Regions from separate parts of the Sphingobacterium sp. UBA1498 genome, predicted to be linked through region 3. Evidence: riboswitches for the same ligand, from Rfam matches in the RefSeq annotation. Region 3 holds a riboswitch; each other region holds the start of a gene.
The links. Region 3 has a riboswitch for S-adenosylmethionine ahead of B3139_RS16440 (5-oxoprolinase). Riboswitches for the same ligand answer to the same signal wherever they lie in the genome.
Positions count from the first base shown of each region.

Region 1: it holds a riboswitch for S-adenosylmethionine, as region 3 does, so the genes downstream of both, metE (5-methyltetrahydropteroyltriglutamate--homocysteine S-methyltransferase) here and B3139_RS16440 (5-oxoprolinase) in region 3, are expected to answer to the same signal.
Region 2: it holds a riboswitch for S-adenosylmethionine, as region 3 does, so the genes downstream of both, B3139_RS00595 (O-acetylhomoserine aminocarboxypropyltransferase/cysteine synthase family protein) here and B3139_RS16440 (5-oxoprolinase) in region 3, are expected to answer to the same signal.
Region 4: it holds a riboswitch for S-adenosylmethionine, as region 3 does, so the genes downstream of both, metF (methylenetetrahydrofolate reductase [NAD(P)H]) here and B3139_RS16440 (5-oxoprolinase) in region 3, are expected to answer to the same signal.

Region 1 is NZ_DCRG01000014.1:8,814-11,001, reverse strand. Features, by position in the region: gene metE (5-methyltetrahydropteroyltriglutamate--homocysteine S-methyltransferase) at 1-816, opposite strand, end outside; SAM riboswitch class I at 894-997, opposite strand; gene B3139_RS08885 (response regulator transcription factor) at 1,183-1,872, opposite strand; gene B3139_RS08880 (sensor histidine kinase) at 1,974-2,188, opposite strand, start outside.
Region 2 is NZ_DCRG01000001.1:146,378-148,565, reverse strand. Features, by position in the region: gene B3139_RS00595 (O-acetylhomoserine aminocarboxypropyltransferase/cysteine synthase family protein) at 1-1,276, opposite strand, end outside; SAM riboswitch class I at 1,533-1,645, opposite strand; gene B3139_RS00590 (FUSC family protein) at 1,826-2,188, opposite strand, start outside.
Region 3 is NZ_DCRG01000028.1:24,479-26,666, reverse strand. Features, by position in the region: gene B3139_RS16445 (DUF3050 domain-containing protein) at 151-921, opposite strand; SAM-I-IV-variant riboswitch at 1,129-1,222, shown strand; gene B3139_RS16440 (5-oxoprolinase) at 1,289-1,552, shown strand; gene B3139_RS16435 (hypothetical protein) at 1,585-2,004, opposite strand.
Region 4 is NZ_DCRG01000023.1:178,619-180,806, forward strand. Features, by position in the region: gene metF (methylenetetrahydrofolate reductase [NAD(P)H]) at 155-1,111, opposite strand; SAM riboswitch class I at 1,183-1,285, opposite strand; gene B3139_RS13965 (hypothetical protein) at 1,463-2,188, opposite strand, start outside.

The DNA of each region.
Region 1 (2,188 bases), on a different contig from region 3:
AAGATCCAAATGTAAAGCATGAATAGGCAAATTAACCGCGATATCTTCGTTATCTTTTAACGCTTCGAAATAAGTGGTAGCGATTAATTTGATGTTTTTTGCTGCAGCAGCTAATTTTTCAAAAGTAGGCTGATATAGCGCTTTTACTTTAGCATCTAAATCCAATGCTAAGAACGGTTCGTCAATCTGAACATATTGCGCACCAGCTTCAGCTAGTTTAGACAATATTTGCTCATATACAGGGACAAGTTTATCCAATAAATCGATCCTGTCGAAGCCAGCTTCTTTTTCTTTACCGATCAATAGGTAAGTGATCGGACCAAGTAAAACTGGTTTAGTATCAATGCCCAATGATTTTGCCTCGTTGTATTCATTTAAGAATTTTTCAGAAGTCAATTTGAATTCTTGATCTTTTGTGAATTCTGGTACCATGTAGTGGTAGTTTGTGTCCAACCACTTGGTCATTTCCATTGCAGTTACGTCAATTCCTTCTTGTTGGAAACCGCGGGCCATTGCAAAATATAAGTCTAAGCTGTAGTTGTTGTCTACTTTATTCAATAAGGAATGGTAACGGGCAGGAATTGCACCAACCGTAAGGGTTAAATCCAATACTTGATCGTAAAAAGAGAAATCATTGGAAGGGATTAAATCTATTCCAGCATCTTTTTGTGTTTTCCAATTGCCTTCACGTATTTTTTTTGCGGTGTCCAATAATTCCTCAACAGAAGATTTTTTAGCCCAATAGGCCTCATTGGCTTTTTTCAATTCGCGGAACGCGCCCACACGAGGGTAACCTAAATTGTTAGTCAATAACATAATGAATGTTTTTAATATTTTTTTTCAACTATATTTCTTGCTAGAGAGAGAAGGACACACTAGAATTTGGTGACTTCGGCTTATCATTCCCATATACTAATGGGTAGAATTTAGCACCTTGTCAAGGGACAGGTTGCTAAGGCTTCATCGGGTCTATTCCCTCTGCCTTTCTCTATAAGCGATGCTAAGGTAGCGCAATTATTTTAAAAATGCAAATTTTTTATGAAAGTGCACCTATTTTTTATATTCTACTAAGAATGAAATTCTTTTTTTCTCTTCTTTTCATCGAATCATTCCTTTATTTCATAATTCAATGCATTACAGACAAAAAAATGGGAATGATCGTATGACTCATTCCCACTGTTTTTAGCTTACCAAAAGTTTGTAACCTTTTCCATGCACATTTACAATCTCAACTTTACTATCCTCTTTCAGGTATTTTCGAAGTTTACTGAGAAAGACATCCATACTTCTACCAGTAAAATAGTTGTCATCATGCCATATTTTTAATAAAGCCTCCTCTCTTGTCAATACATCATTTTTCTTTAGGCAGAGCAGGCGTAAAAGTTCAGCTTCTTTAGTCGATAGTTTCTGCATCTGCCCTTTATAGGAAATCTGCTGACTTGTGTAATCAAAGAAATAATCGCCAATTTCAAATTTGTCTGCAACTACCTCTTCTTCTTTATCCCGAACACTGCGTTTTAGCAGGGCATTGATGCGAAGTAACAATTCCTCAACCCGAAACGGCTTAGTGATATAATCATCCCCTCCAAGTTCAAAAGCTTCAGTTTTATCTTCCATCATACCTTTCGCTGTGGCAAAGATTATTGGAACAGTATTGTTTGTTTTTCTGATTTCACGTCCAACAGAGAAGCCGTCTTTCTTAGGCATCATGACATCGAAGATGCAGAGGTCATAGTTATTTTTCTTGAACTGGGATATTGCTTCATCACCATCTGTACATAGTGTGACGTCAAATTTTCCCTTTAATTCGAGATAGTCTTTTAAAAGATCCCCCAAATTAGGATCGTCTTCTGCTAATAATATCTTTTGCATAATGAATACTTTAATTTTAACGAATTCCCTTGATGCTGATAAATCAGCTTCCTCTACCTTTGAAATTCTTTTACAGAGGAAATATACAAAAAAGGAACCTTTTATTTTTTTGTAGGCAAAATTACTTCAAAGGTCGTGCCCTTATCTTTTTCGCTTTTAACCGTAATTTTTCCGTTCAGTCTCCTCAGAATATCTTGTACATAACTTAGACCAAGACCAAATCCTTTTACATTGTGGACATTGCCTGTCGGTATCCGGTAAAATTGGTCAAAAATCTTTTGCAGGTGATCTCGGCTCATACCGATACCGTTGTCAG
Region 2 (2,188 bases), on a different contig from region 3:
CTTTGATGTCATCAATATGTTCTATTCCCACTGACAGGCGCAATAGTCCTTTGAACACACCCGCATGCGCTTGATCTTCGTCACTCAATTGTTGGTGGGTCGTTGCGGCTGGATGAATAATCAGCGATTTAGTATCGCCTACATTAGCTAAATGACTGATTAATTCTAAACTGTCGATAAAGTCATTGGCTTTCTGTGCTGCATCGCCCTTTAGCTGGAAAGAAAGCACTGCGCCGTACCCATTTTTAAGATATTTTTGCGCATTAGCGAAACTTGGAGAGCTTTTTAATCCTGGATAATTTACCTTTTCTACCTGAGGGTGGGCCTCAAGCCATCTAGCGATTTCCAACGTGTTGTCGACATGCCGTTGTACACGTAAAGACAATGTTTCAAGGCCTTGTAACAACAAGAATGAATTGAAAGGAGAGAGTGCTGGTCCAAAATCTCTCAATCCCTCTACACGCGCGCGAATTGCAAATTGTATATTGCCAAATGGGCCATTTTCACCAAAAATATCTGAAAAGACCAATCCGTGATAGCCCTCAGATGGTTCAGAAAATTGTGGGTACTTCCCATTTCCCCAGTTATAGTTACCTCCATCAACGATGACGCCGCCAATGCTTGTTCCATGCCCACCAATCCATTTCGTTGCCGATTCAACGACCACATTTGCGCCATACTCTAAAGGTTTAAATAAATAACCCCCAGCTCCAAATGTGTTGTCAACAATTAATGGCAAATCGTATTTTTTGGCTACAGCGGCAATTTTTTCAAAATCAGGAATATTGAAGCTTGGGTTCCCTATTGTCTCGACATAGATTGCCTTAGTTTTATCGTCAATGAGCGCTTCTATTTTATCAGCTTCAGCATCGGTGGCAAAACGAGCTTCAATACCTAGCCGTTTAAATGCAACTTTGAATTGATTGAATGTACCTCCATATAAGTTGGACCCTGCAACGAAATTGTCACCGCTTTCAAGAATATTATTTAATGCAATAAACTGCGCTGCCTGACCAGATGCAACTGCGACTGCGGAAACACCACCTTCTAAAGCTGCAATCCGTTGTTCAAATACATCCGTAGTTGGATTCATGATCCGGGTATAAATGTTTCCAAACTGTTTTAATGCGAATAGATTGGCCCCATGTTCTGCATTTTCAAAGACAAAAGATGTTGTTTGATATATAGGAACTGCTCTGGATCCTGTGGTAGGATCAGCGACTTGGCCAGCATGAACCTGTAGTGTTTCGAATTTCAAATTTTTGTTAGAAGACATAATAGATCAGATTTTAAGGTTTCAAAAAAGAATTTGTAAAGGTAAAAGAGAAGCATACACACCTACTTGGAAGGTCTGTCAAATCGTTATCCAAGAAAAAGGAAATGATTTTTAACAAGCAGGGAAGTGTGTATGCATACGCATTCGCATCGATACTTTTTTACGATGTAGTACACTTTTGCTGTTCGCAAGGTTCAGTTGTATTGAACCTGAATTTTTAATGGATTTCAGTAATTTAATAAGCATTGTCTTATATCATTTATATGCTCCAAAACGATATTATTTTGGACAGGAATTGGCACCTTTTCAAGCAAATTGAAGGTTGCCAGTGGGTCATTGAGCCAGTCTCTCGCCACTTCTTTATAAATCAAGACCTACTGATTAAGGAAGGTGTTGATTAGAAATCTTCTTTCGAAGACGACACAAATATAAACTTCTTTTTTATTAAAGCAAAAGAAATACGTTTTTTTTACTTAAAAGAGCGTTACTTCGGGAGCTGTAATCGCATATTTGTTATTCAATATTGATACATAAATACATAGCTTGCCTTTATGGTTTTCTTAAGTTGATATTTTCTGCCAGCTGATCTAAGTCGGTTAAAAGGGGTTTTAAAGCATCAATTCTGCAGTGGATACCCTGTTGTATGTCGTGATTCGCTTTTCTACCTAACGATATGGAGAGACCAACCAAATGCGAATTGATGCGATAGGAGAGTGCTTGAAAATGATGGATATGGGACCAGTCTACCCACTTGTGTTCAGGTTCCTTCTTCATTTGATTGATCGCATCGGAAAAGAGAGCCATGGCAGTCTGTGCTTTTTTCCGAGCCAGTCGAATGTCGAACGAACTTTGCAGATCATCAGATAGGCGTTTGTTGATAATTTGAAAATAATGGTGGTTATATAATGCGAC
Region 3 (2,188 bases):
AGAAACTGTATGCTCGGAAATTCATGTCTAACACCTGTTAAGATCACAAACTTCAGAAAAACCATTTTTCCAAGTCGACCCGAAAAATTAGTCCCATAAAAAAAGCTGCCCTTGTCGGACAGCTTCGTTCTCAAAGATCTGCTTAACGTATTATCCATATAAGGAATCTTCAATTGCATTCCACAGTTGAATTCTTTTTTGCAGCGCAACTTTACTAATCTCCTTCATTTCCGTCCATTTAACCTCATCGTCCTTCGCAAGATCTGTTATCATCTGCATCGCCAATGGACCGTGTTCGTCGCCATCTAAATCAATATGGCGTTGAAAATAATAAATAAAACTGTCTAAATTGGCTGTAGGGAAATTCGCTTTAATTTCTTCCAAAATAGACGTAAACATTCCGGGGATGAGGTCTTCACGTCCAAAGGTAAATGCCGCCGCAATTTTATGCACTTCACCCTCAGCTATTACTTCGAATGTAAAATTCAGAAAATCTTTGATTCGCTTGTCCAATGTTGTCAATGCTATAGCATCGAATATATTATCCGATTTTTTGGCATTGGCAATAAATTTATTGATCAAATGGAGGTCGGCTCCCATAGCAGACATTGCGTCGAGATACATCTCAAAATGGCTTAATCGACGTCCATCGATATATTCATCCGACTCCTCTGCCAATACAATTTCATTAATCAAATAGCGCGTTGAAGGATGTTCACTGGCGAACCATGGAAGTGTGGTACAGGTTAATTTGATCTGTAAAGCTTTTAATAAAGACATAAAATCCCATACAGCATACACATGCCCTTCGGTAAAAGAACGTAAATTTTTGATCGTCTTTATTTTACGGTATAAAGGGTGTTGCAATAATACTTCGCGTTCGGTAGCAATGTATTCGTTAATTTCCGCAATTCTATTCATGCCGCAAAAGTATTGTGTTCTCTCTGCTTTTTAAAGTATTTTCGATGAGATTACAGTAACATGATAAATTTCCCAATCAGCTAACCGCTTTATACCCAAATTAAAGTCAAAGCGACCAGCTTGTTTTGCTGCTGTTTTCGGTTATCAGCGTTTAATAGCAGTAAAGACAAAAAAAATTTTATTATAAAAAAATAATCTACTATATTTGTAGAGTATTCAGAATTGCATGATGCAATACCAACCGAGTGAAGGCACCGCGGTGGTAAATTAATACGGGTTTCGACCAAAATAAACGTTATACAACGGTTATTTTCCCAAAGTAATCTGGATACAGTTTATGGTTTAATCCTTTAAATTTTTAAATTGTATGGCTACAACAACAAATCTTTACCAACACTTACTGGAAAAATTCAGTTATTATTCAACAGATGAACTGATCCAGCTCAACAACGACACCATTTTAGGACAAGGCTGGGGATCATCGAAAGCTACCTTCAGAACAGCTTTGATCAGTACATTCTCCAAAAGGGGGCTTGATCTTTCTAATATTATTTCCAAGGAAGACGGCTTTACGTCGGTGAAGCAGGTGCCTGTCCGTCTGGAACAAAATGTTTTGATTCCTTTACAGTAAAGCCCTATAAACGCAAAAAGAGTAGGCCTAGCCTACTCTTTTGTCAATGAGTGGTGATATCTTAATGTATGATTGAGCGAATGGGCTGTTTGTCGAGCGTCGTCTTTGTAGGACGAAAGATCGTCGCAATTTTGAATTTCTGCCACATCCACTTTCTTTCTTACTTTGCTGATGACCTGATTTAATTCCGATTTCCAGTTACCCGGATCGCCAAAATCGTCCATCCAATTTTTGTTGATAAACTTTTTGTAGTTCAAAAGCAAAATATACAATTCCTCACCACTACCGGCGCGATTGATTGACGTGCGCCAGTTCTCTAATTTTTCTTTAAAACTCATAACCAGCAATATATAAAAAAAATACGACTTGACCAAATATTCCCGATTTTTACCTTGCGTATTGACAAAGATCTGACAGTACAATCGCTTTTGCGTCGGAGTCGACAATTTCATAAAAACTGTTATCTTTATCACCGCAGCCTGAGCGCTTAAACGGTTGGAATTTAGTTGAAGACATAAGCATGCGAAATAATGACCTTCTATTTTCAATCGCATCAGTTCCAAGAAATAAATAATTAATTGATGACTAAACTTTATTGTGATTATTGGGTCTCATTAACAAGAGTAACATATGATC
Region 4 (2,188 bases), on a different contig from region 3:
TTAACACAAGTACCTGACAATAAACACACTGACACTTGCACGAACGCAAATGACTCCGTTGCCAACACGACGACTTGGCTATAAGGTCAATTATGGATATATTAACAATGAAAAAGGGAGCTTATCAGCTCCCTTTCGCGGGTATTTTTATGAGTTAGGCTAGTTTTTCTACAATTTTCTTTGTTGGACCCGGATTACTCATCGTATAGAAATGTAAAACCGGAGCGCCAAACTTGATCAGCTCCTGACATTGTTGTACCAACCACTCTTCTCCGACTTGTCTGACGTCGGCATTCGTTTTACATTCCGAAACAGCATCGCTCAGTTCTTCTGGAATATCGAGATGAAATATTCGTGGTAAGGTCACGAGCTGCTTTTTAGTTGTCAGTGGCTTTAATCCTGGAATAATAGGCACATGTATTCCATTATCTCTACATTTAGTAACAAATTCCTTATATTTTTCGACATTAAAGAACATTTGAGTTACAATAAATTCCGCCCCCATATCGACTTTTTGTTTCAGATATTTAAAGTCAGTATTAAAATTTGGCGATTCAAAGTGTTTTTCGGGGTAACCTGCTACACCGATGCAAAAATCAGTCTTTTCCGATGTGACAATATCCTCATGCAGATACTTTCCTTTATTCATATCAGCAACCTGTTCCAATAGGTCTGTTGCAAAAGCATGTCCACCATCCGTTGGAATAAAATCAGCATCGCCCTTACGTGCATCTCCGCGCAATACTAAGACATTATCTATACCCAGGAAGTTCAAATCGATCAGTGCATTTTCGGTTTCCTCCTTAGTAAAACCACCACATATCAAATGGGGCACTGCATCAACTTTATATTTATTCATGATTGCTGCACATATCGCCACTGTCCCAGGACGTTTGCGATAGGAAACGCGTTCCAGTAATCCACTTGCATGCTCTTTATAGATATAATCTTCCCGGTGGTAAGTTACGTCGATAAAAGGAGGTTTAAACTCCATCAGTTCATCCATGGTTTTAAAAATACTTTGGATGCCCTGCCCTTTCGCCGGTGGCAATAGCTCAAAAGAAAACAATGTTTTTCCTTTGGCATTCTGGATATGATCGATAATCTTCATTAAAAAACTGTTTTTTAGTTTGGTTGGCTTATATCGAAACGCACACGTCGAGGAATCGTTTATCTTCATGTAACTTATCTTTCCCACATGGAGTAGGGTAGAATTTAGCACCTTGAACAATACAGGTTGCTAAGGCTTCAACGGGTCTATTCCCTCGGCCTTTCTCTATAAGCGTTGCTAATATCGTTTTAAAAAATCAAAAGACAAAAATATTTTTTCGAAAAGACTAAAATGGCACCGCAAATAGGGCAATAAGACCTTTGGGCTCTGCTTACACGCAACAAAAGAAATGTATGCACCACCAAAAAATGTTAAAAAAAACAGGCGAAAGTAAGGATCGAGAATCATTGGCTAAAGATGCGCTGCCAGGGAATTCCGTAGATTTTTGAGATAAAATGTTATTAATAAAAGTCCTGTTACGTGGTATTCCTCTTTCGATCCATATTTAAAGCCATCAAATAAATAGCGATAGGCGATCAATGCATCTTGTTCATTGTAAAACAACTCTTTCCAAGATTCCGGCACATCTGTCCACGCCTTGAGCACAATACCGTTCTCAGCATAAATAATTGGCGATTCAACACCATCCATTCGATAATCGTGATGCGTACCAGAACTTGATATATGTTGAAAGTAAGCGATGGAATAATCAACAAAATTCAATGCCCTCGCCTTGACCTCCTTTTCACTTTCTGCTCTTACGGGAGCATTCCGCCACAAATTCACTTGACTGTCAAATTTGCTTGGCGTCTCGCGTATAGGGGTTTTATCTAAGGCAAAGTTAAGATAAAGTCTTTCGGTAGTAGGTACACGCGCTGAGTTAAACTGTGAAAAATCACCTCTTAGCTGAATAAAATCTTTTTTTACCTTAACAATATCCAATGCGATGCTACCTTTTTTCTCGTCGGTCAACTCTAATCTGTCACCATTGAATCTATACTTTCCGAAGAGTAATATATCGTCTAGCGCCAAGACAAAGCGGTCTTTATTATGGAGTGAGAGAAAGGACCGATATAAAGTAGGATCATTCCCATAGGTATTTGCCTCCACATTCTGGGGAGATTCTCTCTTAAGTTT